4 regions of the Cupriavidus sp. 01L415 genome follow, and region 2 is predicted to be linked to each of the others. Evidence: predicted binding sites of a transcription regulator. Region 2 holds the regulator's gene; each other region holds the start of a gene.
The links. Region 2 encodes FNR, which switches genes on or off when oxygen is low (the NO sensors DNR and NnrR bind a similar motif). Its sites were predicted from a motif close to TTGATNNNNATCAA; they were not measured.
Positions count from the first base shown of each region.

Region 1: AC1DOX_RS08965 (universal stress protein) is a predicted target of FNR. The motif match lies at 5,020-5,033, and genes of this name have one in related genera.
Region 3: paaA (1,2-phenylacetyl-CoA epoxidase subunit PaaA) is a predicted target of FNR. The motif match lies at 3,391-3,404, and genes of this name have one in related genera.
Region 4: AC1DOX_RS04945 (fatty acid desaturase) is a predicted target of FNR. The motif match lies at 4,409-4,422, and genes of this name have one in related genera.

Region 1 is NZ_JBFTSP010000003.1:270,441-277,867, forward strand. Features, by position in the region: gene AC1DOX_RS08945 (cation acetate symporter) at 114-1,775, opposite strand; gene AC1DOX_RS08950 (DUF485 domain-containing protein) at 1,772-2,077, opposite strand; gene AC1DOX_RS08955 (universal stress protein) at 2,317-3,153, opposite strand; gene AC1DOX_RS08960 (universal stress protein) at 3,218-4,054, opposite strand; gene AC1DOX_RS08965 (universal stress protein) at 4,089-4,925, opposite strand; gene AC1DOX_RS08970 (sigma-70 family RNA polymerase sigma factor) at 5,293-5,802, shown strand; gene AC1DOX_RS08975 (FecR domain-containing protein) at 5,799-6,779, shown strand; gene AC1DOX_RS08980 (TonB-dependent siderophore receptor) at 6,870-7,427, shown strand, end outside.
Region 2 is NZ_JBFTSP010000002.1:172,430-179,856, forward strand. Features, by position in the region: gene ccoN (cytochrome-c oxidase, cbb3-type subunit I) at 1-1,430, shown strand, start outside; gene ccoO (cytochrome-c oxidase, cbb3-type subunit II) at 1,449-2,153, shown strand; gene AC1DOX_RS06080 (cbb3-type cytochrome oxidase subunit 3) at 2,158-2,328, shown strand; gene ccoP (cytochrome-c oxidase, cbb3-type subunit III) at 2,325-3,239, shown strand; gene ccoG (cytochrome c oxidase accessory protein CcoG) at 3,295-4,821, shown strand; gene AC1DOX_RS06095 (hypothetical protein) at 4,850-5,080, shown strand; gene AC1DOX_RS06100 (hypothetical protein) at 5,077-5,322, shown strand; gene fnr (fumarate/nitrate reduction transcriptional regulator Fnr) at 5,392-6,117, opposite strand; gene AC1DOX_RS06110 (sulfite exporter TauE/SafE family protein) at 6,200-6,961, shown strand.
Region 3 is NZ_JBFTSP010000012.1:60,791-68,217, reverse strand. Features, by position in the region: gene paaE (1,2-phenylacetyl-CoA epoxidase subunit PaaE) at 1-694, opposite strand, end outside; gene paaD (1,2-phenylacetyl-CoA epoxidase subunit PaaD) at 725-1,240, opposite strand; gene paaC (1,2-phenylacetyl-CoA epoxidase subunit PaaC) at 1,246-1,998, opposite strand; gene paaB (1,2-phenylacetyl-CoA epoxidase subunit PaaB) at 2,019-2,300, opposite strand; gene paaA (1,2-phenylacetyl-CoA epoxidase subunit PaaA) at 2,358-3,353, opposite strand; gene paaX (phenylacetic acid degradation operon negative regulatory protein PaaX) at 3,483-4,421, shown strand; gene AC1DOX_RS18200 (extracellular catalytic domain type 1 short-chain-length polyhydroxyalkanoate depolymerase) at 4,536-5,651, opposite strand; gene AC1DOX_RS18195 (sulfite exporter TauE/SafE family protein) at 5,756-6,511, opposite strand; gene AC1DOX_RS18190 (antibiotic biosynthesis monooxygenase family protein) at 6,553-6,909, opposite strand; gene AC1DOX_RS18185 (cytochrome P450 family protein) at 6,932-7,427, opposite strand, start outside.
Region 4 is NZ_JBFTSP010000001.1:1,062,661-1,070,087, forward strand. Features, by position in the region: gene xdhB (xanthine dehydrogenase molybdopterin binding subunit) at 1-806, shown strand, start outside; gene xdhC (xanthine dehydrogenase accessory protein XdhC) at 817-1,809, shown strand; gene AC1DOX_RS04935 (adenosine deaminase) at 1,857-2,921, shown strand; gene guaD (guanine deaminase) at 2,997-4,331, shown strand; gene AC1DOX_RS04945 (fatty acid desaturase) at 4,513-5,697, shown strand; yybP-ykoY riboswitch at 5,768-5,962, shown strand; gene AC1DOX_RS04950 (TMEM165/GDT1 family protein) at 6,026-6,601, shown strand; gene AC1DOX_RS04955 (urate hydroxylase PuuD) at 6,725-7,427, opposite strand, start outside.

The sequences.
Region 1 (7,427 bases), on a different contig from region 2:
ATTCCAAGCATAGCGCAGGGCAGCACAAACCCAGCCATTCACCGCAGCGCTGGTGAATGGCCGGGTCGACCGGGCAACCCGAAATCGAACCGCGATAAACCGCGGCCTCCAATTCAATGCCCTGCCGCCTCCACTGCACCGATGCCAGTCTCCGAGCGAAGCTCCTGGGCTTCGAAGCCAGCCTTGTCCATGCGCGCCCTGGCCGACTTGTCGGTGATCGAGAAGAACCAGATGCCGAGGAAGCCGACCGTCATCGAGAACAATGCCGGGGACGTGTAGGGGAATGGCGCGGTCTTGTAGTGCAGCACGTCGACCCAGACGGCCTGCGACAGGATGGTAAGAACCACCGCAGACAGCAGCCCCAGGAATCCGCCCACCGTCGCGCCTCGTGTGGTGCAGCCCCTCCACAGCACCGACATGAACAGCACCGGGAAGTTGGCCGATGCCGCCACGGCAAAGGCCAGCGAGACCATGAACGCAATGTTCTGCTTCTCGAAGACAATGCCAAGGATCACCGCGACGATGCCAAGGATGACCGTGGTGATACGCGATACACGCAGTTCATCGCGGCTGGTTGCGTTGCCATGCTTGAATACCGTTGCATAGAGATCGTGCGAAACGGCCGATGCGCCGGCAAGCGTCAGTCCGGCCACGACCGCCAGGATCGTAGCAAACGCCACTGCGGAGATAAAGCCGAGGAAGACGTTTCCGCCAACGGCGCTGGCAAGGTGCACGGCCGCCATGTTGACGCCACCAAGCAGCTTGCCGCTCCCGTCCTGGAAGCTCGCATTTGTTCCTACCAGCACAATGGCGCCAAAGCCGATGATGAAGGTCAGGATATAGAAGTAGCCGATCCATGTGGTCGCCCAGAAGACCGACTTGCGCGCCTCCTTGGCGTTGGGCACGGTGAAGAACCGCATCAGGATGTGCGGCAGGCCAGCCGTGCCGAACATCAGCGCAATGCCAAACGAGATTGCCGAGATGGGATCCTTGATGAAATTGCCCGGACCCATGATCGAATCCTTCTTGGCGTGGACCTCGACGGCTTTCGCAAACAGGGCCTCAGGGCTGAAGTGATACTGTGCCAGCACCATGAAGGCCATGAAGGAAGCACCGCCAAGCAGCAGGCAGGCCTTGATGATCTGAACCCACGTCGTTGCCGTCATCCCGCCGAACAAGACATACACCATCATGAGCGCGCCCACGATGACTACCGCAACCCAGTATTCCAGGCCGAACAGTAACTTGATCAGTTGGCCGGCACCTACCATCTGCGCGATCAGGTAGAACGCCACGACCACCAGCGTGCCCGACGCAGCGAACGCGCGAATCGGCGCCTGCTTGAAGCGATACGCCGCAACGTCGGCGAATGTGAACCGGCCAAGATTGCGCAGCCGCTCCGCCATCAGGAAGGTGATGATCGGCCAGCCGACGAGGAAGCCGATGGAGTAGATCAGGCCGTCATAGCCATTGGCGTAGACCGCGGCCGAAATCCCGAGAAACGATGCCGCTGACATGAAATCTCCGGCGATCGCCAGGCCATTCTGGAAGCCGGTTATGCCTCCGCCGCCCGTATAGAACGCCGCAGCCGATTTTGTCTTCGATGCCGCCCACTTGGTAATGAACAACGTGCCAATGACAAACACGATGAACATGCCGATGGCCGTCCAGTTGGTGGGCTGTCGGACCGCCTGCCCAAGGTCTCCACCCGCTGCCATCGCGGCCAATGGCAGAAGCAGCGCGCCGCAGGCAAGGGTTGCGTGATTGGCTTTCATGCGACCTCCTGCTTGATCTGCTCGGTGAGATCGTCATAGACGCGATTGGCATGACGCACGTAGAACCCGGTGATGGCGACGGTAAAAGCGATCACGAACAGGCCGATTGGCATGCCCCACGTCATCACGCCATCGCCGATCTTCGCGGCAAGGACTTCCTTGTCAAAGGCAATCAGCAGGATGTATCCGAAATAGATGACGAGCATGACGGTGGTCAACGCCCATCCGAGCTTCGTTCGCCTGCGGACAAGCTCCTGATATCGAGGACTTGCTTTCAGTCTTCCGACCAGATCTTCATGCATCTATGTCTCCTGCTATTTACGTCGTTGCGTTACCAGGTGCTGCCACAGCAGCCGTGGACCTGATACCGCACGCCAGCCTGATGCATGGATACGCGCACTGACTCTGAAGCCATCCAGGGTCCACGCGAGATAAGGTAAGGCATGCTCCTTACCCGCTTCTTACATAGGACCTCGGATTGCCGTGGGGTAAACGAGTAGCCGGTGAATCCCGGGTTATGGATGAGGCACGGAATGCTGACTCAGTGAGACATCATGACCGGCCACGGCGCACGCTGCAGTAGCGAGCGCGTGGTGCCGCCCATGACGAGTTCCCGCATTCGCGAATGGCCATAGCAACCGGCCACCAGCATATCCGCCCGCACCGCCTCGGCCGCCGCAAAAATCGCATCCGCAGGGGGCTCGTGGCCACGCGACACGGCATGGTGGCCTGCCACGATGCCGTGCCGCTGCAACCAGGTATGCAGCAACCCGAGGCTCGCACCGTCACCGTGTGCCGTTGACGCGCCGCCGGCAACAACAACCGTGACGTGCCGGGCGTGCGACAGCAGCGGCAGCGCATCGGCCACGGCGCGCGCCGCCTCGCGACCGCCGTCCCACCCAATGACGAGATGCCCGCCGTGCAACGGCGGCGAGAGTTGCGGAACGATGATCACCGGCCGCCCGGTGCCAAGCAGCACCTGCTCCGGCAGGTCCGTGACAAGCGAGGGCACGACACCCGCCGGGGAGCGCTGCGCCATCACCACCAGGTCTGCCGACTTGCCTTGAAGCACGAAGGCCCTGCCCGCCTCCTCCTCGATGACGTCATGCGAAAACGCGATGTCGGCGCCAGCTTCGGCAACCATGTCGCGCATCATGCCGCCGAAGGCAAAGGCCTGGCTGCGCAACCGGTCGCGCTCCAGTTCCGCCAGATGCGTCGCATCATCATTGCCACCGCGTATGGCGCCGAGCCGGATACCCGTCGGGGTGAGCCCGGCGAGGTGCGCGCCGAACCTGGCAGCAAGCGCTGCGGCGGCGCGCAGGCGGTCGCGGCAGCCGGGATCGGCCCCCACTTCAACGAGAATGGTCTTGTAGGTCACGCCGCGTTCCTTTCGTCCACAAAACAGGGGCCAGTGCAAGTGAACTGACCAGCGCCACCATGCGTCAATGCGCCATCAAGACGGGCACTGTCATCGAGGCCAGCAGGGTCCGGGTCACGCCGCCAAGCGCCAGTTCGCGAAACCGGCCATGACCGTAGGCGCCCATGACGATCAGATCAGCGTCGAAGTCCGCCGCGCAAGAAAGCATCCGCTCGCCGATCACCATGTCCGCGCCAGCCGGGCTGTGATGGATGGACACGGTTGCGCCCTGGCGCTCGAGCAATCGGGCCGCATGGCTTACCGGCGCGGCGTCCGCCCTGAGCGCCTGTGCGGCGGTATTCGCGCAGAACAACTTGACCGCGGAACCCGCCAGCAGCGGCAGCGCATCGTGCAGCGCACGCGCGGCTTCGCGCCCGCCGTCCCAGGCCACCAGCGCGCGCTGCCCCACGTGCTGGAACTCGCCCGCGCTTGGCACCACGAGTATCGGACGGCCTGACTCCAACACCAGTGATTCGACAAACTTGGGCGCGACAAAACTGTGAGGGTCGTTGGCATCGAACTGGCCCGCGATCAGAAGGCTCGCTTCCCGCGCCTCGCGCAATACTGCCGTCACGGGATCGCCTTCGACGTTCCGCCATTCCCATTCGATGGACTGGTCCGACATCTCCTGCTCAAAGCGCTGGCGAACCGCGTCGCGGCGGGCCTCCCGCCGTGCATGGTCCTCCTTAAGATACTGGGCGGCCTCCTTCATCAGATACAGCCACGTGGTTTCCGGAGCAAAGCCGGCAAACAGCCCAACCAGGCGGCTGCGGTGCGCGTGCGCCAGTTGCGTGCCAAGCTTGAAACGGTGAAGCGCACGAGCGCTGGTGTCGAGATGCACGAATATGGTGTGGTATGCCATGAGTGTCTCCAAGTGTGGATGCGTGCGCCAGGCGTCAGTGCGACATGAACAACGGCACCGCGCATCTGCGCAGCAGCGTGCGGGTGGTGCCGCCGACGATCAGTTCGCCCAGCCGGGAATGTCCGTATCCGCCGGCGACAAGCAGTGCCGGTTGCACGTCGCTGACGATCCTGAGCAACGCATCATCGGCAGCGGCGCACTCCTCGACGCGAATCGTTGCGTCGATGCCGTGCCGCGCCAGCCAGGGCACCAGGTCGCTCGCGCCCTCGTCGCCCATCCCGCCGTCGGTAACGAGGACAAGGATCGTGACGCGAGAGGCCAGCGCGAGCAGTGGCAAGGCATCGGCAAGCGCACGCGAGGCCTCGCGCCGGCCGTTCCACGCCACGACGGCGTGGCCATCCAGACTCAATGGCGTTTTCAATGGCGTTTGCGGCGGCACCAGCAGCATCGGCCTGCCAGCATGCAGCAGCGCATACTCGGCCGCCTTGGCCATGGGTGCCGGCGCGGTTTCGTCTGCCGACGGCGGCGCGGGAAGCACGATGTCCGCCGCGCGGCCGTGCGTCGTCAGCGCCCAGCCGGCTTCCGCCTCCACCACCACTTGTGCGCTACGCACTCCCGGCGCGGTGCGTTCGAGCACGCTGCGCATGGCGTCTGCATCGCGGGCCGCCAGGCGCTTCAATCCTTCGTCCTGAAGCACGGCGTAGTGACCCGCCTCGGCGCCTGCGCCCGCAAACGGCTGCATCCGGGTGCCCAGCGCGGTCAGCCCCACCACCACGCCGTCCGAGTTGGCGGCCAGCACGGCCGCCGCTGCGATACGTGCGTCGCGGGCCGCATCGTCGCCGAGGTCCACGAGAATCGTCTTGAAATCCATCGCTAATCCTCACAGGGGGAACGGTAAGCAGGACGATTCGCCTTTGCGCGGCGGCCTGATGAATTTCAATCTAGGTCGAAGCGGCATTGGCCGATTGCGGCAAATCAAGGAAACCCTGCCAAAGCGAGCGGGATCCAGGCGCGGCGGAGCCCTGAGCACGATTCATGCGGTGGCTACGAAACACGACGCTCAACCAGAGTGAGAAATCCGCCGCGGGAAATGTGTCCGCCTCGACGGCCACCGCATGGCCTCCGCCGTGGCGCCCACGCGACGCTGGCATTGCACGGCACCCCATCCGTCCATATAATAACGATTCTCATTTAGATTCGAATGCCTGCAACCCGTCGCGGCAACAAGGAACCTCATGATGGCCGCCGACGTTGGTCCCCATCAGGACATTCACGCGCTGTACAACGGCCACCACCGGTGGTTGCTGGGCTGGCTCCATCGCAAGGTCGGCTGCTGGCATCGCTCCGCCGATCTCGCCCATGACACCTTCATGCGGCTGCTGGCCCGCGAGGAATCGCTGTCGATCCTGGAGCCGCGCGCGTTCCTGACCACCGTGGCGCAGCGCGTGCTGGCCAACCAGTGGCGACGCGACAAGCTCGAACAAGCCTACCTGGAAGCGCTGGCGCATCAGTCGCCGGCCCTCGCGCCCTCCGCCGAGGAGCGCGCCATCCTGCTGGAAACCCTGCAAGAGATCGCCAACCTGCTCGACGGCCTGCCTGTCCCGGTCAAGCGAGCTTTCCTGATGGCACAACTCGAGGGCCTGACGCAGCCGGAGATCGCGTCGGCGCTGCGGATCTCGGTGACCACCGTCAAGCGCTACCTGGCGCGCGCGGGCACGCAGTGCTATTTCGCGATGCCGGCAGCATGAACACACCTTCGCCACCGGCGATCGCGCCGGACATTGCCCACGCCGCTGTCGAATGGCTCGTGACGCTCCAGGGCGACGACGTCGACGACGACACGCGGGCGGCATGGCGCCGATGGCTGGCCCGGCATCCCGATCACGCACGCGCCTGGGCCCACATCGAGGCCGTCAATACACGGCTGCGCGGTGTGGCCTCACCGCTGGCGACAGCGGTTGCACGGGCCGCGCTGACGCCGCCACGGTCCGCCGGCCGCCGCCACGCCATTCGCGCGCTGGCCACGTTGTTCGCCGGCGGTGGCGCCGCGTGGATGCTCCGTGACCACGCGCCGCTGCAGGACTGGCTGGCCGATGCCCACACCGGCGTCGGCGAACGGCGCGACCTCACGCTGGCCGACGGCACGCAGGTCCGGCTCAACACCGACACCGCCATCGACATCCACCTGACCGCGACCGAGCGACGCATCACGCTCCGGCGCGGCGAGATCTTTATCGTCACGGCCAGGGACCGCGCCACCGTGCCACGCCCATTCGTGGTGGCGACGCGCGACGGCACCTTGCAGCCGCTGGGCACCCGTTTTGCCGTACGCCAGATGGACGAGGCCGGCTGGATCAGCGTCCTGGAAGGCGCCGTCGCCGTGCGGCCGCGCGCGAACGCGGGCTTCACGCGCGTGGTGGCCGCCGGCCAGCAACTGCGGTTCACGGCGAACGACATCGATGCGCCGCGTCCGCTGGCCGACGCCGATACCGCGTGGATCGACGGCATGCTGGTGGCGGCCGACATGCGACTTGCGGACTTTCTTGCCGAAGTCGACCGCTACCGGCCCGGCCACCTGCGTTGCGACCCGGCCGTGGCAGCGCTGCGCGTTTCCGGCACCTTCCCGCTGGCCGATACCGACCGCATCCTCGACGCCCTGCGCACCGCCCTGCCCGTGCGCATCCATTTCGTGACCCGTTTCTGGACCACCGTCCTGCCTGCATGATTTTTTTCTCCCCGGGTGGTCTGTTTTGGATTCTCGCGTGACATAGGAGATGAGCCTCTCTTCTCCGAACCTCTCGTTGTCGAATCCGTCATGCCGTCACAGTCCCAGGCGCCCGCGCGCCACCGCAGCCGCTTTATCCTCAAGCACACCGTCCTCCTGACCTGCCTGCAAGGCGCCGGCCTGCTGCCGGGCGCCAACTTCGCCCAGACTGCCGCCGCCCAGTCCGCCACCCAGTCCGCCACCCAGTCCGCCACCCAGACCGCTGGCCCGGTCCGCGCCTACGACATTCCCGCCGGGCCGCTGCAGGCCACGCTGAACCGCTTTGGCCGCGAGGCCGGCATCCTGCTGGCCTTCACGCCCGAGCAGACCGCGAACCGCCAGAGCGCAGGGCTGCGCGGCCAATACAGCGTATCCGCCGGGTTGGCAGCCATCCTGCATGGCTCCGAACTGGCTGCCGCACCGCAGGCAGACGGCAGCTTCATCCTGATACGCCAGCGCACAACGCAAGCCGAAGCACCACCGGCACCCGGCGATGGCGTGGCGGCTTTGCCGCCCGTCACCGTGAGCGCCACGGCGGAGAGCTACCGCCCGCCACCGGTCACCAACGTGCTGCGCTCGGACCTGCCGCTGCTGGACACCCCGCAGGCC
Region 2 (7,427 bases):
CTCAACGCGTCGACACCTTCAATTACGGAGTCGTACGGCAGTTTGCCGTCATGACCGTGGTATGGGGGATCGTCGGCATGGCCGTCGGCGTTCTGCTGGCGGCGCAACTGATCTGGCCGGAGCTCAACTTCAATACGCCGTGGCTGTCGTTTGGCCGCCTGCGGCCACTGCATACCAACGCAGTGATCTTTGCTTTCGGCGGTAGCGCGCTGTTTTGCACGTCCTACTACGTGGTGCAGCGGACGTGCCAGGCGCGGCTGTTCTGTGGCCCGCTCGCGGCATTCACATTCTGGGGCTGGCAGGCGGTCATTCTGGCCGCCGCGATCACGCTGCCCATGGGCATTACGTCCTCCAAGGAGTACGCGGAGCTCGAATGGCCGATCGACATTCTGATCACTCTGGTCTGGGTCGCATACGCCGTTGTTTTCTTCGGCACCATCATCAAGCGCAAGACCCGCCATATCTACGTCGCGAACTGGTTCTTTGGTGCGTACATTCTCACGATCGCCATCCTGCATATCGTCAACAACATTGAGATGCCGGCATCGCTCTGGAAATCTTACTCCGCCTATGCCGGCGTGCAGGACGCGATGATCCAGTGGTGGTACGGGCATAACGCGGTGGGCTTCTTCCTGACCACCAGCTTCCTTGGAATGATGTACTACTTCATCCCGAAGCAGGCTGAGCGTCCCATCTACTCGTACCGGCTGTCGATCGTCCACTTCTGGGCGCTCAACTTTACCTACATGTGGGCCGGTCCCCACCACCTGCAATACACCGCGCTTCCGGACTGGGCACAGTCTCTGGGCATGGTGTTCTCGCTGATCCTCCTCGCTCCGTCGTGGGGCGGCATGATCAACGGGATCATGACCCTGTCTGGCGCCTGGCACAAATTGCGCACGGACCCGATCCTGAAATTCCTGGTGGTGGCGCTGTCGTTCTACGGCATGGCCACGTTCGAAGGCTCGATGATGTCGATCAAGACCGTGAATGCGCTATCGCACTACACGGACTGGACGATCGGGCACGTGCACTCGGGTGCGTTGGGTTGGGTGGCGATGATCTCCATCGGATCGCTTTACTACCTGATTCCGCGCCTGTTTGGCGAGAGGCAGATGCACAGCATTCGACTGATCGAGTGGCACTTCTGGATTGCGACGATCGGCGTGGTGCTCTATATCGCCTCGATGTGGATCGCGGGCGTGATGGAAGGCCTGATGTGGCGCGCCACGCAGCCAGACGGCACGCTGACCTATGCCTTCGTGGAGGCAGTCAAGGCCAAGTACCCGTTCTACCTGATTCGATTGCTGGGCGGTCTGTGCTTCCTGGCCGGCATGCTTGTCATGGCCTACAACGTGGCACGCACCATCGCCGGCAAGCCGGCAGTGGATGCGCCGATTCCGGCCAATCTCCCGGCCTCCGCCCACTGATCGCCGAGGATTCCAACGATGTCACAAAAGCAATCATTCTTTACTCACGAAACGCTCGAGAAGAACGTCGGCTGGCTGATCATCGCCACCATCCTGGTGGTCAGCATTGCTGGCCTAGTGCAGATTGTTCCCCTGTTCTTCCAGCACTCTACGACTCAGCCTGACCAGGGCATTACGCCGTATTCGCCGCTGCGATTGATGGGGCGCGATATCTATATTCGCGAGGGCTGCGTCGGATGCCATTCGCAACAGGTACGTACGCTGCAGGCGGAGACGGAACGCTATGGTCATTTCTCCACAGCGGGCGAGTCGGTGTACGACCATCCGTTCCTTTGGGGGTCGAAGCGTACGGGCCCGGATCTGGCACGTGTGGGTGGGCGCTACTCCGATGACTGGCAGCGCATTCACCTGCGCAACCCGCGTGACGTGGTGCCGGAGTCCGTGATGCCGTCATACCCGTGGCTGGAAAAGGCTGCGCTGCCGACAGACACGGTGCAGGCCAGGATGCGCGCACTGCAACGACTTGGTGTGCCTTACACCGACGACGAGATCACTCGCGCGCCAGAAGAACTGGTCGGCAAGACCGAGGAGGATGCCATGGTGGCTTACCTGCAAGGTCTCGGCATCAACCGCCGCAATGTGCGTGTCGACTCAGCTGCCACCGTGGCGCCGGTGGCGCCCGAAACGCCTACAGCGGGTGCGGCAGCGCCGGCCAAGGAGTGACGCCATGGCTATCGTTACCGCCATAGCCACCGTCGTCTCGATGCTTGCCTTCCTGGGTATTTGCTGGTGGGCCTGGTCGACTGGCCGACAGGCCGCCAATCAGGAGTCGGCCATGCTGCCATTTGCCTTGCCTGACGAGACAACAATATATCCAAGCCGGAACCCACAGTCATGAGTGATTTTTTTTCCGATTTCTGGAGTTACTACATCGCAGCCATCGCGCTCGTCGGCATCGTCTGGTGCGTGTGGCTGCTTTTTTCCCAACGCAAGATCACCAAGAGTGCCGGTGCGGCGGATGACACAGGCCACGTCTGGGACGGCGACCTGCGCGAACTCAACAATCCGCTGCCACGATGGTGGATGTGGATGTTCCTGCTGGCTTGTATCTTCAGCGTGGCATACCTGATCCTCTACCCTGGACTTGGATCCTATGCGGGTGTGCTGGGCTCTTCCACACAGGGCGAACTGGCGGCACATCGCCAGGCTGCGGAGAAGACGCAGCACGAGATCTACGCCCGCTACCTGAAGATGGATGTCAAGCAGGTGGCGGCCGATGCCGACGCCCGCGAGATCGGTCAGCGTCTGTTCCTGAACTACTGCGCGCAGTGCCATGGGTCTGACGCACGGGGCAGTCGCGGTTTTCCGAATCTGACCGATAACGATTGGCTCTACGGTGGCGACCCCGACACGATCCAGCAATCGATCACGAAGGGCCGCAACGGCATGATGCCGCCGTTCGCGGGTGCGATCGACGGCAAGCAGGCCGGCGACACCGCACAATACGTGCGGTCACTATCTGGCCTGTCCTACGATCCGATCCGGGCCTCCCGTGGCGAGAGCACGTTCAAGACGACCTGCGTGGCTTGCCATGGATCCGGTGGCAAGGGCAACCAGGCGCTAGGCGCGCCGAACCTCTCGGATGGTGTCTGGCTGTATGGCAGTTCGGAGGGTTCGATCGTTGATGCCATTCTCAAGGGCCACAACGGCCACATGCCCGCACATGAGGAAATCCTGACGCCGGAGCGGATCCGCATGCTGACAGCCTATGTCTGGGGGCTGTCGAACAACGGGGGGGTCGGCCAATGATCAACTGCCCCGGTGCCGGACGGCATGTCGTCCGCCGGGGCGTGAGGGCACAACGATGAACGCGCCCCCGAACGCCCCACCCAAAACCTCGCTTGACACTTCCGTGCCCAATCCGTCCAGGAGCGCTACGCCCGCAAGTGGTGCATCCTGGCGGCCGGCGCCTCAGCCACAGCTTGGCGAGACCTCCGATGAAACGCTGTACGAGGTGCGGCGCAAGATCTATCCGCGCTCCGTGACCGGCGCATTTTCCAGTTGGCGGGTCTGGCTGGTCATCCTGACGCAACTGATCTACTACGGTACGCCGTGGCTTCAGTGGAATAGCCGGCAGGCTGTGCTGTTCGATCTCGGGGCCCGGAAGTTCTATATCTTCGGCCTGGTGATGTGGCCTCAGGATGTGATCTATCTCGCCGTCCTGCTGGTGATCTCAGCGCTTTCGCTGTTTCTCTTCACAGCCATTGCCGGGCGTTTGTTCTGCGGCTATGCGTGCCCGCAAACGGTCTACACGGAAATCTTCATGTGGATCGAGCGGCATGTGGAAGGCGACCGCATCGCACGCATCCGGCTCGATGGCGAACCATGGAGCCTGCGCAAGGTCCGGCTCAAGGCTACCAAGCACACACTGTGGATACTGATTGCCTTGTGGACGGGCTTCACGTTCATCGGCTACTTCGCACCTATCCGTGAACTGGGACGCGAGGTTCTCAACTTCACGCTGGGCCCCTGGCAGGCGTTCTGGATGCTGTTCTATGCGTTTGCCACTTGGGGCAACGCCGGATTCATGCGCGAACAGGTGTGCAAGTACATGTGCCCCTATGCGCGGTTCCAAAGCGTGATGGTGGATCGCGATACCTACGTCGTCACCTATGACGTGGGTCGTGGCGAGCCGCGCGGCAGCCGTTCGCGCAAGACGGACCGACACGATGCGGGACTTGGTGATTGCGTCGGCTGCAGTATCTGTGTGCAGGTGTGTCCGACGGGCATCGACATCCGCGATGGTCTGCAGTATGAGTGCATCGGCTGCGGAGCATGTATCGATGCCTGCAACCAAGTGATGGACAAAATGGAGTATCCGCGCGGACTGATCCGCTATACGTCGGAAAACGCCATGCGCAAGTCGCTGTCCATTACTGATGCACGCAAGAGACTGTTCCGGCCGCGGACCATCATCTACACGTTGATCTGGATGGTGATGGTGGCGGGCTTTGTGGGATCGTTGGCCATGCGCACGCCGCTCAAGGTGGACATCATCCGGGACCGAGGTGCGCTTGGTCGTGAAGTGGAGGGCCGCTGGATCGAAAATGTGTACCGGCTGCAGATCATCAACACGACGGAAGCGCCGATGCGCATTCGTGTGCAGGCTGAAAGCGCCGACCTGAAGGGGCTGACCGTCGAGTACGACACCGCTGCGGAGTCGCTGGCGCCCACGTCGAACCGACTGCTGCCGATTCGCATCCGTGTGCCGATTGACGACGCGAAGCAGGGCACTCACAAGATCGACGTCACCGTGACCAGCGAGGGCGGTGAGCAAGGGGGAGCGCATATCCGGCAATCCACCAGTTTCATCGTGCCGCGGAACCTGTGACGTCGTGATCGTCGACAAGGAGATCTGAATGACACCCAAAGAAAGCAAGTCCTGGTGGAAAGAGCCGTGGCCTTGGTTCCTGATGTCCGGCCCGTTGCTGGCGATGATCGGCTGCGGTGTGACAATCTGGCTGGCGAGCACGCACGCGGATACTCCCGTCAGCGGGGCCGCGAGCCACGGGCTGGTAGTCGAAAAAGTCGATGGGCCACGCGTGCCTGCCGCCGTCCGTGCGGAAGCGTCGACTGGGGGACGCCCATGAGATTGCGCTGGCTGATGTGGGTGCTATGGCCAGCGTTCCTGGTGGGCGGCGCGGCCACGGCAATGGTCTTCTCGGTTGTGGATCCCGGTGATCTCAGTTTTTTCGGGCAGCCCGTAGAAGTGTCACGCCTGGCGGTCTATACGGTGGGGTTTCTGCTGGCGTGGCTGTTTTGCGCGTTGTCGAGCGGACTGACGTTGTACACGATGCCGACCAAGCTGAGTGACACGGACGAACTGGAGTAGCGGCAGCGAGTTGGAGGACCACGAAAAAGGCCGCCCTGAAGGCGGCCTCTGGTCTGCGATAGGATTGGCTTAGCAGGAGCGGCTGTAGACTTGCTTGATACCTGCCATGTCGACGAGTTTGACGTGACGCTGGCGGATCTGGATCAGGCCGGCCTCCGCAAAACGAGAGAACAAGCGGCTGACGGTTTCGAGCTTGAGGCCCAGGTAGCTGCCGATCTCCTCACGGCTCATGCGCAGAACGAACTCGCTTGCCGAATAGCCTCGAGCTGACAGGCGTTCGGACAGATTTACGAGGAATGCCGCCAGCCGCTCTTCGGCCCGCATGGAACCGAGCGTGAGAAGCATGACCTGGTCCTGCGAGATTTCCTTGCTCATCAGTCGCAGGAACTGGTGTTGCAGTGATGGCAGTTGGCCCGATAACGACTGCAGGTCGCCGAAGCGCACCACGCAGACTTCGGTATCTTCGAGTGCGGTGGCATCGGATGCGTGTTGCATCTCGCCGAGACCGTCCAGACCAATAACCTCGCCGGGCAGATGGAACCCGGTGATCTGGGATCGTCCGTCTTCCATCGTGACGTGCGTTTTCAGCGTACCGAAACGAATGGCATAGACAGCGTTGAGCGGATCACCCATGCGATACAGCGTCTCACCTTTGTGTACGCGAATACGCTCCTGCACAAGCGAGTCTATTTTCGCGAGGTCTTGCTGAGACATCCCCACGGGCAGGCAAATCTGGCCCATAGCACACGTGGAGCAACGGGGCGACATTTCAGTGACGGGGATGGAAGTAAGCAATTAAGGCTCGTTGTAAAGCGCAAGCGGTGAGGGCGCGATTCATACATTTTACAGCGTGATGTGACGCTGAAGCGAGGAACAGTTGCCATTTGGTGTGCTTTTTAGCGTTTTTGCCCTGGCCTTGCTGGGTGGCGTGCATTGCGCTGCCATGTGTGGCGGCATTGCAATGGCGGCGGAACAGCGTGGCTTCGCAAGCGTCCCTGCGGTTGTGCATCGAACGCCGCGTGGTTGGGTCTTCGAACTGCTCGTCATGCACGCGGGACGTCTCACGACGTACATGCTGCTTGGCGCGCTGATGGGCGCGGTGGGGGCAACGGCGTGGAAGCAGGAGTACCTGCCGCTGCAGCGATGGCTGTATGCGTTGGGAAGCGCCTTGCTGGTGCTGTCGGGGCTCTGGTTGTTGCGTGGCAAGGTGCCGCGTGCTGTCTGGGTCGAGAAACTTGCTACAGGTGGGGCGCAATACATCACAAGACATTGCCGGGTTATTGGCGCGCACGTGCCCGCGGGCTTGCGACGACGGCCCGGGCCGCTGGCGCGTCGCTACGGCATGGGGCTCGCGTGGGGGATCGTGCCATGCGGGATGGTCTATGGGGCACTCGCGTTGGCGCTGCTGGCCGGTAACGCCGCATCAGGGGCGCTGGTGATGGGCGCGTTTGGTCTGGGTACGTTGCCGAATCTGCTAGTTATCTCCGGGTTGTCGGGATATTTACGTCACTTGTCCCGCCGGCGCGCCGTAAGGGTGATTGCCGGGGTGATCGTAATGGCCTTTGGATTGCTCGGTATTGCGCGGGCGTTCTGGCTTCCGGATACGCTGAATCAGATCGGATTCTGCATGGTGCTCTGAGGCTACCTGAGGCTACCTCTTCGTGAAATCCGCCACGAACTGATGGCGCCTGCTCGGTGCGGGTTGCGGGGCGGGCTGGAAATGCCATACAATCGCGAGAACCACGGTATTGCGCTGCATTACGCTCGTGGCGTCGCCGGGGCGGCACTCCTGATCTGGGGTGCGAGTCCTGGGGTCCTCGGCGGCATGAATTGCCGGACCCGTCCCCACAGTTCATCCGGTTCAAAAGATCTGGTTCAAAAGGCCGGGCGGCGCTGTGGAGCGGTGGCGCTGGCTCAGGACGTAGCATGTCCGGGCCAATATCCGTTATTTTCTTGCCGCCTTGGCAATCTGGTTGTCCTGGCGAATGTCCGCCCAAGAGGGAGAAGGCGCGACGCAAGAGGTCCGTTGACCGGCGAAGCCTGCCTGAAACGGACGATCTCCAGCCGGACTGACCCGGCAACTCGATGCAATGAACGAAGTGCAC
Region 3 (7,427 bases), on a different contig from region 2:
CGGCGACCAGCGCCTGGGAGACTTCCTCCATCATCGAATGCGGGCCGCAGATGAAGGCCACGTCGATGTCCTGCGGACTGATCCAGTGCCTGAGCAGCGCATTGACCTTGTCCCCATCGAGGCGGCCGTTGAACAAGTCGATGTCGAGCTGCTCGCGGCTGAGCACGAACACCAGGTTGAAGCGCCGCAGGTAGGTATCCTTCAGGTCTTCCAGCTCTTCCTTGAACAACACGGACGACGAGGCGCGGTTGCCATAGATGAGCGTAAAGCGGCTGTCGGGCTCGGCATGCAGCGTGGTCTTGATGAGCGACAGCATCGGCGTGATGCCGCTGCCGGCAGCGAATGCCACATAGTGCTTCGCGTTGGCGGCCGACAGCGGTACGTGAAAGTTACCGGACGGCGGCATCACTTGCAGTGTCATGCCCGGTGCCAGGTGCTCATTGGCCCAGTTGGAGAACAGGCCACCGTCGACGCGCTTGATCGCCACGCGCAACTGCTCGTCCTGCACCGCGGAGCAGATCGAGTAAGACCTGCGGACGTCTTCGCCATCGATATCGGTGCGCAGCGTCAGGTGCTGGCCCTGCATGTATCGATAGGTGTGGGCCAGGTCTTCCGGGACGGCAAAGGTCACCGCCACCGCGTCGCGGGTTTCTCGCGTGACCGAAGCTACGGTCAGATCATGGAATTTGCTCATATCGCCATCTCTTTCGCTGCCCGATGCGGGTCAATGCGCCTTGAAGTAGTCGAACGGCTCCTTGCAGTCGCCGCAGCGGTACAGGGCCTTGCAAGCGGTGGAGCCAAACTGGCTGACCACGCGTGTGTGGCGCGAGCCGCAGTGCGGGCAGACCACCACCGGCGCCTGTGACGCCTTGCGGCCGATGCCGCTGATGTCGATCACCTGCTGCGCAGGCGGCGCGATCCCGTAGCCGCGCAGGCAGTCCTTGCCGCGCGGCGTCATCCAGTCGGTGGTCCAGGCCGGCGCCAGCCGCGTCTGCACGCGCACCTGGTCAACGCCCCGCGCCAGCAGCGTGTGTTCGATGGCCTCGCGGATCACGGTCATCGCCGGGCAACCCGAGTACGTGGGCGTGATGGTGATGACGCAGGCGTCGTCCACCCATGCCACGTCCCGCACGATGCCCAGGTCCACCACCGAGATCACCGGGATCTCGGGATCCGGCACCTCGTCGAGCCAACCCCAAACCTGGCTGACGTCCGCGCGGGCAACCGCTTGCGCTGTCATGGCACTCACCACTGTGCGCCGGGATGGGCGCGTTGCAGGAACTGCATCTCGGCCAGCAGGTAGCCAAGGTGTTCGGTATGGCGGCCATGGCGGCCGCCACTTTGCGACCACGTGCCCGAGGGCAGGCGCAGCGTGGCCGCCTCCAGCACTTCGGCTACATGTTGCCGCCATGGCGCGGCGAGCGTGGCCGGATCGGGAACGATGCCGTCGAGCGCCAGCGCGGCCTCGACCTCATCGGCCTCGAACAGCTCGCCGGTGTACATCCACAGGTCGTCGATGGCGTCCTGCATGCGGCGGTGGCTTTCTTCCGTGCCATCGCCCAGGCGCACCACCAGGTCGCTGCTGCGGCGCACGTGGTAGGTCACTTCCTTGAGCGACTTGGCGGCGATCTCGGCAATGCGCGCATCCGTGGACCGCTGCAGCCCTTCCAGCAGGAAGTAATGCCAGGAATCGAACAGGAATTGCCGCGCCAGCGTATCGGCATAGCTGCCATTGCGCTGCTCCACCAGCAGCAGATTGCGGAACTGGTGTGCGTCGCGCAGAAAGGCGAGCTGGTCAGCGGTGCCGCCCGTCCCCTTCACTTCGGCCGCATAGCCCAGCCACAGGCGGGTCTGGCCGATCAGGTCGAGCGCGACGTTGGTCAACGCGATGTCTTCTTCCAACGCCGGGCCACGGCCGCACCATTCCGACAGGCGCTGGCCGAGCACCAGCGTGGAGTCTCCCAGCCGCAGCAGGTATTCGAGCTTGTGGTCATTCATGGCAATGTCTGGCATCGGGATCAGATGTGCTTGACGGCTTCCGGCATCGGAAAGAACGTCGGGTGCCGGTAGACCTTGCTGTTGGCCGGCTCGAACAGCGGGCCCTTGTCGCCCGGGCTGCTGGCCATCACATCGTCGGCCTTCACCACCCAGACACTGACGCCTTCGTTGCGGCGCGTGTAGACGTCGCGGGCGTTATTGATCGCCATTGCGCCGTCGGGCGCGTGCAGGCTGCCCACGTGCTTGTGGGCCAGGCCATGCTGGCTGCGGATAAAAATCTCCCAAAGCGGCCACTCTTTCATGGCAACCTCCTGTGCAATGCGTTTTCGAGGGGGAGCGGCGTGGTGCGCCGCGAAGAATCAGGCGGCAGCCTGTTCTGAGTGCAGGACCTGCTTGTCGGCGTGGGCCACCAGTCCATCGCGGAACCACACGCCGTCTTCCCATGCCTTCACACGCGTGCGCAGACGGTCACGGTTGCAGGGCCCGTTGCCCTGGATGACGTCGTAGAACTCGGACCAGTCGATCTCGCCGAAGTCGTAGTGGCCACGCTCCTCGTTCCAGCTCAACGCGGGATCGGGGATGGTCAGGCCGAGGTACTCGGCCTGCGGCACGGTCTGGTCGACCATCTTCTGGCGCAACTCATCGTTGGAAAACAGCTTGATACGCCATTGCATGGACTGCGCGCTGTTGGGCGAATCGCCATCGGATGGGCCGAACATCATCAGCGCAGGCCACCACCAGCGATTCAGCGCATCCTGCGCCATCTGCTTCTGCTCCGGCGTGCCGTTGCAAAGCGCCATCATGATGTCGTAGCCCTGGCGTTGGTGGAACGATTCCTCCTTGCACACGCGCACCATGGCACGCGCATAAGGGCCGAACGAGCTGCGGCACAGTGGCACCTGGTTGATGATGGCCGAGCCGTCCACCAGCCAGCCTATCGCGCCAATATCGGCCCACGTGAGCGTCGGATAATTGAAAATGCTGGAGTACTTGGCCTTGCCCACATGCAGGTCACCCAGCATCTGGTCACGCGAAACGCCCAGCGTTTCGGCGGCACTGTAGAGATAGAGCCCGTGGCCGGCCTCGTCCTGGATCTTCGCCAGCAGCACGGCCTTGCGTTCCAGCGTCGGCGCACGGGTAACCCAGTTGCCTTCGGGCAGCTGGCCCACGATCTCCGAATGTGCATGTTGCGAGATCTGGCGGATCAGGGTCTTGCGGTAGGCCTCGGGCATCCAGTCCTTGGCCTCGATTTTGATGCCGGCGTCCACGCGCGCCTGGAACTCGCGCTCCTGCGGCGCCATCTCTTCCATCGTGCGGAGCCTCGTTGCTCCCGTCTCCACCAGCTGTGCGTACATCGTGTGCTCCGCTATTTTTGGCATCCCAACCCGGCGGTTGATCTGCATCAATTTCGTAAGTTGAAACCGATGGTAGTGATACAATTTGATTCAATCAACAGACGTTTGTGTATCACTTTCAGGGACCCTATGACGCCCGCCACTGACACCGAAACCGTCTCCCCCCGCATCGCGCGACTCGCGCGCGGCCTGAAGCTGGGCGCTAACTCGATGCTGGTGACGTTGTTCGGCGATGTGGTGGCCCCACGTCCGCAGGCGGTCTGGCTGGGCAGCCTGATCCGGCTGGCGGCGCCATTCGGCATCAATGACCGTCTGGTGCGCACCGCCACCTTCCGACTGACCGCTGACGACTGGCTAAGCGCAACCCGAATCGGGCGCCGCAGCTACTACGGGCTTTCCACGACGGGACTGCAGCGTGTGCTGCATGCCGGCAAGCGCATTTATTCCGGCGAAGCCGCCGAATGGGATGGCAACTGGACACTGGTGATGGTGCGCGGCGACGTACGCGCCACGATCCGCCAGAAGCTGCGGCGCGAGTTGTTGTGGGAAGGTTTCGGCGCCATCGCACCAGGGGTGCTGGCGCATCCCAATGCGGACCTCGCCTCGCTACGTGAGATCGTCCTGGCAGCGCACGCGCAGGAATATGTAGCGGTAGTGGAAGCCCACGGTCTCGAGGGGTTCTCGATCCGGCCGCTGCAGGTGCTGATGCACCAGACCTTCAAGCTGGGTGACGTGGCCACCGCTTGGGGGGCGCTCGTGCGACGGTTTTCTCCACTTGTTGAAGACGCTGCAGGATTGGCGCCGGTGGATGCGTTCTTCGTGCGCACGCTGCTCGTGCATGAGTATCGGCGCGTACTGCTGCGCGACCCCAACCTGCCCGAGGCGTTGCTGCCGCAGGATTGGCCGGGGCGCACGGCGCGAGAACTGAGCCGTACGCTTTACATGGCCCTGGTCGGCCCGAGCGAAGACTACCTGCACCGCGTGGTGGAGGTGGCGGACGGTTCGCTGTTGGACGCGAGCCAGATCTTGCGCGAGCGTTTTGGTGCCGGCCCGCAGGCGGTGCCTTGACCGGCGGGCCAGTCCAACTGGACTGGCGTGCACAACAGTACGACCGACTTCCCGCAATCGCCAGCGTCCGAATTCGCACCTGGAACGGACTTTCGATCCAGGCCCGCCTGACCCTCAGTCCGTGGCGCGGCCGTTCACGGAAAAAAACCGCAGCGCGATCTTGAGCGCATCAGGCCCGGTGGGGTCCGAGAATGCCTGCCCTGGCGCGCCACCGCTCCACGCGTGGCGCAGCCCTTCGATCTTCACCAGCCGCAGGAATGGGCGGACGCCGGCTTGCCAGTCGAACACGTCCACCGCGCGCCGCGCGCCGCGCCGCACGCGCCGGGGTGGCAAGGCCGCGGGCACCGGGCTACCCGGCGGCAGCAGGTCCAGCCACATGGCGGCCGCCGTGGTGGCGTTGTCGTAGCTCACCACCGTATCGTCGTCACCGTGGAGCAGCAGCAGCGGTGGCGGCCTGCGGCCGGCCAGCGCCAGCCGGGCCGCCACCGGGTCCGGCGAGCGTTCGCCGCGCATGGCGCGCGGCGCCTGCGCGGCGTTGGTGGCGCTGTAGGGCACCGCGCCGGAATGGGACCCCACGGCGGCAAAGCGGTCCGGATAGCGCAGGCCGAGCATCATCGCCATCGCGCCGCCTGCCGACAAACCCAGCGCGCAGACGCGCTCGCCGAGGATCGCATAGCGCCGGCAGACATGGTCGATCATCGACATCAGCAACGCCGCCTCCGATGCGCCGCGCGCGCCGGGCCGGAACCAGTTCCAGCAACGCTGGGCATTGGCCTGCACCGATTGCTCGGGCATCAGCACGACCCAGCGTGCATCCCGCGCGATCGTCGCCACACGGGTGCTGGCGGCAAAGCTGGCAGCGTCCTGTCCGCAGCCATGCAGCAGCACCAGCAGCGGCGCCGGGCGCGCGGCGCTGACGCCGGGCGGCACGAAGATCCGGTAGCGGCGCTGGCCGAGGGACCCGATCCCGAGGCCGAAGCCCCACAGGCCTTCCTCCCAGAAGGCGCCGCCCTTGCTGACCGGCGCCCGCGCGGGCGTGACCACGCCGGTCAGGGCCTGCTGCGCCGCCTTGCTCATGGCGCGGCCCATCGCCTTGCTGACCGCGCGGCCTTGCTCCTTGGCCGTACGCAGGACGGAGTCCGTCACCGAGCGCTGCAGACGCCTGGCACTGCGCGCTGCCTGCTTGCCCAGCGTGGTCCACAGTTTGGTACTGCCCGTGCGCCGCTTCATCCTGCATCGCCCTTTCGTAACCGGTGCTCCGTGGCAAGGTGCCACCGTCGCGATCTTGCACCAGTATCGCGGGCGATTGTGTCAGGTTTTCATGGCAGGGCTTGTCAGAAGGCGCCGCGCAGCGCCAGATCGGCACCGAGCAACAGCAGGCCGCAGAAGAACAGGCGGCGGAAACGGTCGGCGCTGATCCGGTGGCGCAGCCACTGGCCGAAGAACATGCCACCGAGCGCCGGCACCAGCGCCAGCGCGGAGGCGCCCAGCACCGGCGTGTGCAGCAGCGCGCCGCCCAGCGCCAGGCTCACGGCCAGCGCGATCGTGGACACCGTGAAGGACAGCCCGAGCGCCTGGACCATGCTTTCCTTGTCGAGGCCGAGACCCTGCAGGTAAGGCACGGCCGGGATCACGAACACACCGGTCACGGCGGTGATGGCCCCGGTGACCAGCCCGGCCAGCGGCGCCATCCAGCCTTCCATGCGCAGCGGCACGGTCAGCCTGACGGCGGCCAGCCCCATGATGGCGTAGACGATCAGCGCCACGCCGAGCGCGTTGGTCGCATGATCCATCATCTTCGCCGGCACCAGCGCGGCACACAGCCAGGTGCCTGCGCAGATCGCCACCAGCATCGGCCACAGCCGCCGCAGCAGTTGCCCGAAACGCGGCCCGCCAAAAAGCTGGACGACGTTGGTGACCATCGATGGCGCCACCAGCAGCGCGGCGGCCTGCACCGGCGGCATCACGAGCCCAAGCAGACCCACCGCCACCGTGGGCAGGCCCAGCCCGACCACCCCTTTCACAAATCCGGCCAGCAGGAAGGTCAGGCCGATGAAAACGATCTCCTGGCCGGCGTGGAACGTCGACATGCTCTCTACTCCAATGCAATGAACGAACTCAATGCCCGAGCTTAATGCCCGGCCGCGTCGTGCGCCGCGCGGCTGTCGGCCGGCGCTTCGGCGCGCTCGTTGAGGCCGTAGTCGCGTAGCACCTGCGCAACGCGCAACCGGTAGTTGGCAAACACGCCGCCGCGCCCCGCCGCCTGTGCCTGGCGGTGATCGAGCATGTTGCGCCACGCGATGACGGCCGCCTCGTCGCGAAAGAACGAGAGCGACAGCAGCTTGCCCGGCGTGGTCAGGCTCTGAAAGCGCTCCACCGAAATAAAGCCATCGATCTGCTCCAGCGTCGGCTTCAGATGGGCGGCGATATCGAGATACGTATCCTGCCGGCCCGGTGCGGGCTCGACTTCAAAGATCACAGCAATCATGCGGGGTGCTCCAAAGTTTCTGTTATTGGAATTGCGGAATGCGCGCGTTCACGGACGGGCGGTAGCGGAGCGTACCCAGCAGGCGCGCAGGTTGCACGCCGCGCTGCAGCAGTCCCTCGACCGTGCAGGCGGCCAGCACCTGCGCGAGCGCATCGCCCGGGCAGCCGTGCCGGCCGGTGCCGAAGGTCCACGGCTTGCCGGCGTTGGTGGCGTGGCTGGTGGCGTGGCTCACCGTATCCGGGTCGTGCGATGCGGCCGCCAGCAGCACCAGCACGGCGTCTCCGGCCTTCACCGGCACCCTGCACAGCGTGGCATCCGCCGCCAGGAAGCGCCGCGTGTTCTGGACGGGCGGATCGGTGCGGGCAACGTCGGCGACCAGGGCGTCGAGATTGCCCAGGCCCGCGTCTCGTTCGACGTCCGGCCCGCCTTCCCGCCCGAGTTCCAGCCCGCCCTCCCGGCCCAGCCGCACGAGCGTATTGCCCACCAGACCCGCCGTGGCCTCGCACGCCTGGATCATC
Region 4 (7,427 bases), on a different contig from region 2:
CCAATACCTCGGCCACGGCCGCCTCGACCGGTGCGGACCTGAACGGCAAGGCCGCGCAGGACGCCGCACGCCAGATCCGCGAGCGCCTGGCTGCCTTCGCCGCGCGCAAGGCCGGCGTCGATGCCGATACCGTGCGCTTTGGCGACGACCTCGTCGTGGCCGGCGAACTCCGCCTGTCCTTCGGCGACCTGGCCCGCGAGGCCTACGTGGCCCGCGTGCAGCTCTGGTCCGACGGCTTCTACACCACGCCCAAGCTGCACTGGGACCAGAGCAAGCTGCATGGCCGTCCGTTCTACTACTTCGCCTACGGCGCCGCGTGCTCCGAGGTACTGGTCGACACGCTGACCGGCGAATGGAAGCTGCTGCGCGCCGATGCCTTGCACGACGCCGGCAAGTCGCTGAACCCCGCCATCGACATCGGCCAGGTGGAAGGCGCGTTCATCCAGGGCATGGGCTGGCTGACGACCGAGGAACTGTGGTGGAACCAGAACGGCAAGCTGATGACGCACGCGCCGTCCACCTACAAGATTCCGACGATCAACGACTGCCCGGAAGCGTTCAACGTGCGGCTGTTCCAGAACCGCAACGTCGAGGACAGCATCCATCGCTCCAAGGCCGTGGGCGAGCCGCCCCTGCTGCTGCCGTTCTCGGTGTTCTTCGCGATCCGCGACGCCATCGCGGCCGTGGGCGACTATCGGATCAACCCGCCGCTGCGCGCCCCGGCGACCAGCGAGGCGATTCTGGACGCCGTGGAAGCCGTGCAAGCCGGCATCGCAACAAGGCAGGAGACGGCAGTTGCCGTCTGAGGTATCGATCATGCAGGACGCTCCGCTCAAGCCATTCCATTTCGCCGACGCCGCCCGCCTGGTGCGCGCCGGCGTGCCGGTGGCGATGGTCACCATCGTCGACGTCAAGGGCTCCGCCCCGCGCGAGGCCGGCATCCGCATGCTGGTGACGGCCGACGATCTGGTCGGCACGATCGGCGGCGGCCATCTGGAATGGCGCGGCATGGATATCGCCCGCGCGATGTTGTCTGAAGCGCGCCCGCAGCGCCGCATCGAGCGGATTCCGCTCGGACCCGCGCTGGGGCAGTGCTGCGGCGGCGTGGTGCAGCTGGCGTTCGAAGTGCTTGGGCGGGACGACTTGGCGTGGCTCGATGCGGTGGAAGCGGCCTTCGCGGCCGGCAAGTCGCTGGAACGCACCGTGCGGACCACGGGCGCCATCACGGTGACGCCGAGCCGCGCGCTGCTGCCTGCGGTGGATCTCGAAGCCGATGGGTCGTGGACCGATACGCTCGTGCCGGACGAGATGCACGTGGTGTTGTTCGGCGCGGGCCACGTCGGCCATGCGCTGGTCAAGGTGCTGGCCACGCTGCCCTGCCGGGTGCACTGGGTCGACGAACGGGACACGCTGTTCCCGGCCGGCCTGCCCGACAACGTGGAGGCCGAAGCGACCGATACCGCCGAAGCCGTGGTCGACCAGGCCCCGGCCGGCGCGTACTTCATCGTCATGACGCACAGCCATGCGCTGGACCAGGCGCTGTGCGAGCGGATCTTCCGCCGCACGGACTACGCCTACTTCGGGCTGATCGGATCCAAGACCAAGCGCGCGAAGTTCGAGCACCGGATGGCCGAGCACGGGATCGACCCGGCGCGGTTCCCGGAAATGACATGTCCCATGGGAGTCTCCGGCATTACGGACAAGGCACCGGCTATGATTGCGGTAGCCATCGTCGCCCAGCTGCTCCAGGTCCGCGACCAGCGCCTTGCCGCGCTGACCGCGAGCCAGGCGACGGCGATGCATCCGTAACCCGGTGTGACCGCAACTCGGCCGCCGTCAAGACCACAAGAGGCCCCATGACCATCGATGCCGCGCTCGCGGACATGATCCGCCGTACCCCAAAGGCCGAACTGCACGTGCATATCGAAGGCACGCTCGAACCCGAGCGCATCTTCAGGCTGGCTCAGCGCAACAACGTCCAACTGCCGTACCCGAGCGTGGAGGCGCTGCGCGCCGCCTATGCCTTCACCGACCTGCAGTCGTTCCTGGACATCTACTACGCGGGCGCCAGCGTGCTGCTCACCGAGGAAGATTTCTTCGACATGACGATGGACTACGTCAAGCGCGCCGCCGACGACAACGTCCGCCATGCCGAGATCTTTTTCGACCCGCAGACCCATACCGCGCGCGGCGTGCCGATGGGCGTCGTGATCGACGGCATTGCCGATGCCCTGGCGCAGGCGCGCACGGAATACGATTTTTCCAGCAGCCTCATCCTCTGCTTCCTGCGCCACCTGTCCGAAGAGGACGCATTCGCCACGCTGGAGGCCGCGCTGCCGTATCGCGACCGCTTCGTCGGCGTGGGCCTGGATTCGTCCGAACGCGGCCATCCGCCCGAGAAGTTCGCCCGGGTGTTTGCGAAGGCGAAGGCACTTGGCCTGCACCTGGTCGCCCATGCCGGCGAGGAAGGCCCGCCGCAATACGTGACCGATGCACTGGACATCCTGCATGTCGAACGCATCGACCACGGCGTGCGCGCCATCGAGGACGAGGCACTCGTGCAGCGCCTGGCGCGCGAGCGGATCGCGCTGACCGTGTGCCCGCTGTCGAACCAGAAGCTGATGGTCCATCCCGACCTGCGCGATCACCCGATGAAGCGGCTGCTCGATGCCGGCGTCGCCGTCACGCTGCATTCGGACGATCCGGCCTACTTCGGCGGCTACATGAACGCGAACTGGGAGGCGTCGTTCGACGCCCTGCCGCTGGACGCGGCCGATGCCCACAAGCTCGCGCGCAACAGTTTTGAAGCGGCCTTCCTGCCCCCCGTGCAGAAGGCCGAGTTCCTGGCGGAGGTCGATCACTTCTGGTCGGCCACGCCCACGTCCCCGCCCGCGACGGCCCCCGTGACTCCCACGACCTGACCGGGCGCATACCAAGAACGCCGGACGCCTGCGTCCGCCCCCGGGCGGGGGGTCCGGCCGCCCCGAGACAAGACCATGACGACGACTTCCCCTGCCCCAGGCACCAACGGTGCCGTCACCCGCGCGATCCGCGGCCGCATCCTCCACTTTCTGCGTGACCCGCAGTTCCATGAGGATGCCTATGAGTATTGGGAAGACGGCCTGATGATCGTGACGGCCGGTCGCATTGCCGCCGTCGGCCTGTATGAAGACCTGGCCCGCGACGTCCCGGCCGGCGCGGAGGTCGTCGACCACCGCGGCAAGCTGGTCGTGCCGGGGTTCATCGACACCCACATCCACTATCCGCAGACGGATATCATCGCGTCGCCGTCGCCGGGCCTGCTGCACTGGCTGGACACCTACACCTTCCCCGAGGAACGCCGCTTCAGCGAGCCGGCCTACGCGCGCGCCGTGGCCGACTTCTTCACGGACGAATTGCTACGCAACGGCACCACGACGGCGATGGTCTGGAGCACGGTGCACGCCACGTCCGCCGACGCGCTGTTTGCCGCCAGCCAGGAGCGCAACCTGCGCATGATTACCGGCAAGGTGATGATGGACCGCAACTGCCCGGAATTCCTGCGCGACACGGCCGAGAGCGGCGCGCGCGATTCCGCCGACCTGATTTCCCGATGGCACAACAAGGACCGGCTGGCCTATGCCATCACGCCGCGCTTTGCGCCGACGTCGACCGAAGCGCAGCTTGCCGCCTGCGGCGAATTGGCCAGGGCCCATCCGGACGCCTTCATCCAGACCCACGTGGCGGAAAACCGCGACGAAGTGAAATGGGTGGCCGAGCTGTTCCCCGATGCGCGCAGCTACCTGGACGTCTACGACCACTACAGCCTGCTGCGCCCAGGTGCCTTCTACGGCCACGCAATCTACCTGGACCCGGAGGACCGCCGCCGCCTGTCGGATAGCGGCGCCGCCGTGGCGCACTGCCCCACGTCCAACCTGTTCCTGGGCAGCGGCTTCTATGACTTCCACCAGTCGGACGCGCACCGCCTGAATGTGACGCTGGCGACGGACGTCGGCGGCGGCACGTCGTTTTCGATGTTCCGTACGATGAACGCGGCCCACAAGGTGGCGCGCATGGGCGGCTATCACCTGACCGCGCTGCGCATGTTCTACCTGGCCACGCGCGCCGCCGCGGAGGCACTGGGATGGCAGGACCGCATCGGCAGCTTCAGCGTGGGCTGCGAGGCGGATTTCGTGGTGCTGGACCCGGAAGCCACGCCACTGATCGCGCGGCGCAGCAGCCGCTCGGAAACGCTGGAGGAGCAGTTGTTCGCGTTCGCGATGCTGGGCGATGACCGCGTGGTCGACAACGTCTACATCATGGGCGAGGCCACCCGGGAACTGGCGGTCTGATCGTGTGCGGGGGCGGGCGCCCCATGCGACGGTCAGTGCGCGCTACGCGCCATAATATGGAGCGTTCAAAACGCGCCTTGACCCGAATCAACACAATCGTCATCAAACCCTTCTAGTCTGTCGCATTCGCCCCGCGCGCCCGTCCATACCGGCGCGTGCCGACAGACCACTGAAGGCTTTCATGACTGCCCGACCCAGCCATTTTTCACCGGCCATGCCCGGCGAAGCGGTTTCCACGCCGCCGGACCTCCGGACCTCGACGCCCCCGCATCGCGACACCGACATCCCCCTGCCCGAACCGATCGCGTTCGAAGCACCCTTTCCCAATCGCAAGACCATCCGCAGCTGGCTGATTCCGCTCGGCCAGCGCAGCACGCCGCGCGCGCTGTTCCTGTTCGCGCTCGACTACGCGTTCTTCGCCGCCGTCCTGGCAGGCGTGGCGCTGGTGCCGCAGTGGTGGGCCAAGACTGGCCTTGGCGTGCTGGCCGGGCTGGTCATCGCACGGCTGTTCATCATCGGCCACGACGCCTGTCACCAGAGCCTGACGGACCGCCGCGGCCTGAACAAGTGGCTCGGACGGCTGACGTTCCTGCCGTCGCTGACGCCTTACAGCCTGTGGGAAGTCGGCCACAACGTGGTGCACCACGGCTACACCAACCTCAAGGGTTTCGACTTCGTCTGGGCGCCCTACTCCCTGGAGGAATTCCGCGCGCTGCCGCGCTGGCGTCGTGTGATGGAACGCGTCTACCGCAACGGATTGGGCGCGGGTCTCTACTACCTGATCGAGATCTGGTGGTGCAAGCTGTTCTTCCCGAGCAAGCGCCAGATGGCCACTCGCCGCGCCATCTTTCTGTGGGACTGCACGCTCGTGGCGGCCTTCGGCGTACTGTGGATCGGCGCGCTGGCCTGGCTTGCCGTGGCGACGGGGCAATCGGTCCTGCTGCTGGTCGGCACCGGCTTCGTGCTGCCGTTCCTGATCTGGAACCTGACGGTCGGCTTTGTGCTGTACGTCCACCACACGCATACCAGCGTGGCCTGGTACGACACCAAGGCCATGTGGGCCAAGGCACAGCCGTTCGTGTCCACCACGGTTCACCTGCGCTTCCGCTACGGCATCGGCGCCGCGCTCCATCACATCATGGAACACACCGCGCATCACGTGGACATGAGCGTGCCGCTCTACCGTCTCAAGCGCGCCCAGGCGATGCTGGAACACGCGCTGCCCGGCCGCATCATCATCGAGAACTTCTCGTGGCGCTGGTATTTCCACACCGCACGCCGGTGCAAGCTCTATGACTTCAAGGCCCTGTGCTGGACCGATTTCCGCGGTCGCCAGACCAGCGAGAATTCTCCCGTACCGGCCTGACACGTCACACAGCCGCCCTCCCTTGCGCGCCACGTGGCGGTGGACTTTGCCCACCGCCATCGCTACAATTGCAGCTTCCATTGGGGAGTAGCCGCCCTGATCTCACCGCGCCGCGCAATGCGGCACCCGGGAGACAGGGGCGTACGTCAACAGACTTGACCGGATACGGTTATGGCGTACGTAGCTCCGGACCCTGGCGGCCTGCAAGGCCTGTCATGTGTCCAGTGCCTGGCGAGACCGATGACCTCACCTTTCTGGCCGGGCCGGGAAAGGTGTGCGTCATTGGCATCTCGCGATGCATTGCGGCCCGGTTTCACATCCCATAAGAATGGAATCCTTCCTCGTCTCCACAGGTATCGTCGCGCTCGCCGAAATGGGCGACAAGACGCAATTGCTGTCCCTCGTCCTGGCCGCACGCTATCGGAAACCCATCCCCATCATCCTTGGCATCCTGATCGCCACGCTGGTTAATCACGGCTTTGCCGGCGCCCTGGGCGGCTGGATCACACAAGTGCTCGGTGCCAACCTGCTGCGCTGGATTCTTGGCCTGGGCTTTATCGCCATGGCCGGCTGGATGCTGATTCCCGACAAGCTCGATGAAGCCGAGCAGGCCAAGCCGGTCAAGGGCGCCATCGGCATCCTCGGCACGACGATCGTGGCCTTCTTCTTCGCGGAAATGGGCGACAAGACGCAGATCGCCACCGTGGCACTGGCCGCGCGCTTTCATGGCGAAGTCATCGCCGTGGTAGCCGGCACTACCTTCGGCATGATGCTGGCCAACGCGCCCGCCGTGTTGCTGGGCGATCGCTTTGCCAACAAGATGCCGATCGCTCTCGTGCACAAGATTGCCGCGGCGATTTTCCTGGTGCTGGGGCTGCTGGCGCTCTTCAATATCGGCGGCTGAATACGGCCGCCACGCGCCCATAAAAAAACGGGGCTTTCGCCCCGTTCAAACCCTCGCCGGTCCGGTACTGCTGACTGCCGACTGCACAGCCGCCGGACCGTCGATCACCGATGCCCGGTCAAATCAGTTAGCGGTCTTGGCACCGCCCTCGAACCACTGGCCCAGCAGCGCGCGCTCATCGTCCGTGATCTGCGTGACGTTGCCCAGCGGCATCGCCTTCTGCTGCACGGCCTGCTGGTAGATCAGCTGTGCATGCGCCTTGATTTCGTCCACCGTGTCCAGCTTGATGCCCTTGGCGGCGGTTGGCATCATCTTCGGCGCCTCGGCGTGACACTGCACGCAACGCGTATTGATGATTTCCTGCACCTTCACGAAACTCACCGCATTGGCGGCGTCGGCACCGCCATTGTTGCTGGCCACCTGCTGACGCGGTTGCGGCGCGATCATCACGGCCACCACACCCAGCAGGGCGACACCGGCAGCCGGCCATGCGACGTTGATCTTGCCCTTGTGCTTCAGGATGAAGAACTGGCGAATCAGCACGCCGGCCAGCATGATCAGGATCAGCACCGCCCAGTTGTACTTGTGCGCGTACGTCATGCTGTAGTGGTTGGACAGCATCGCGAACAGCACCGGCAGCGTGAAATACGTGTTGTGCACACTGCGCTGCTTGCCGCGCTTGCCGTGGATCGGGTCCACCGGCTGGCCAGCCTTCAGCGCCGCCACCACCTTGCGCTGGCCCGGGATGATCCACACCAGCACGTTGCCGCTCATGATCGTCGCGATCATCGCGCCAGTCAGCAGGAACGCCGCGCGACCCGAGAAG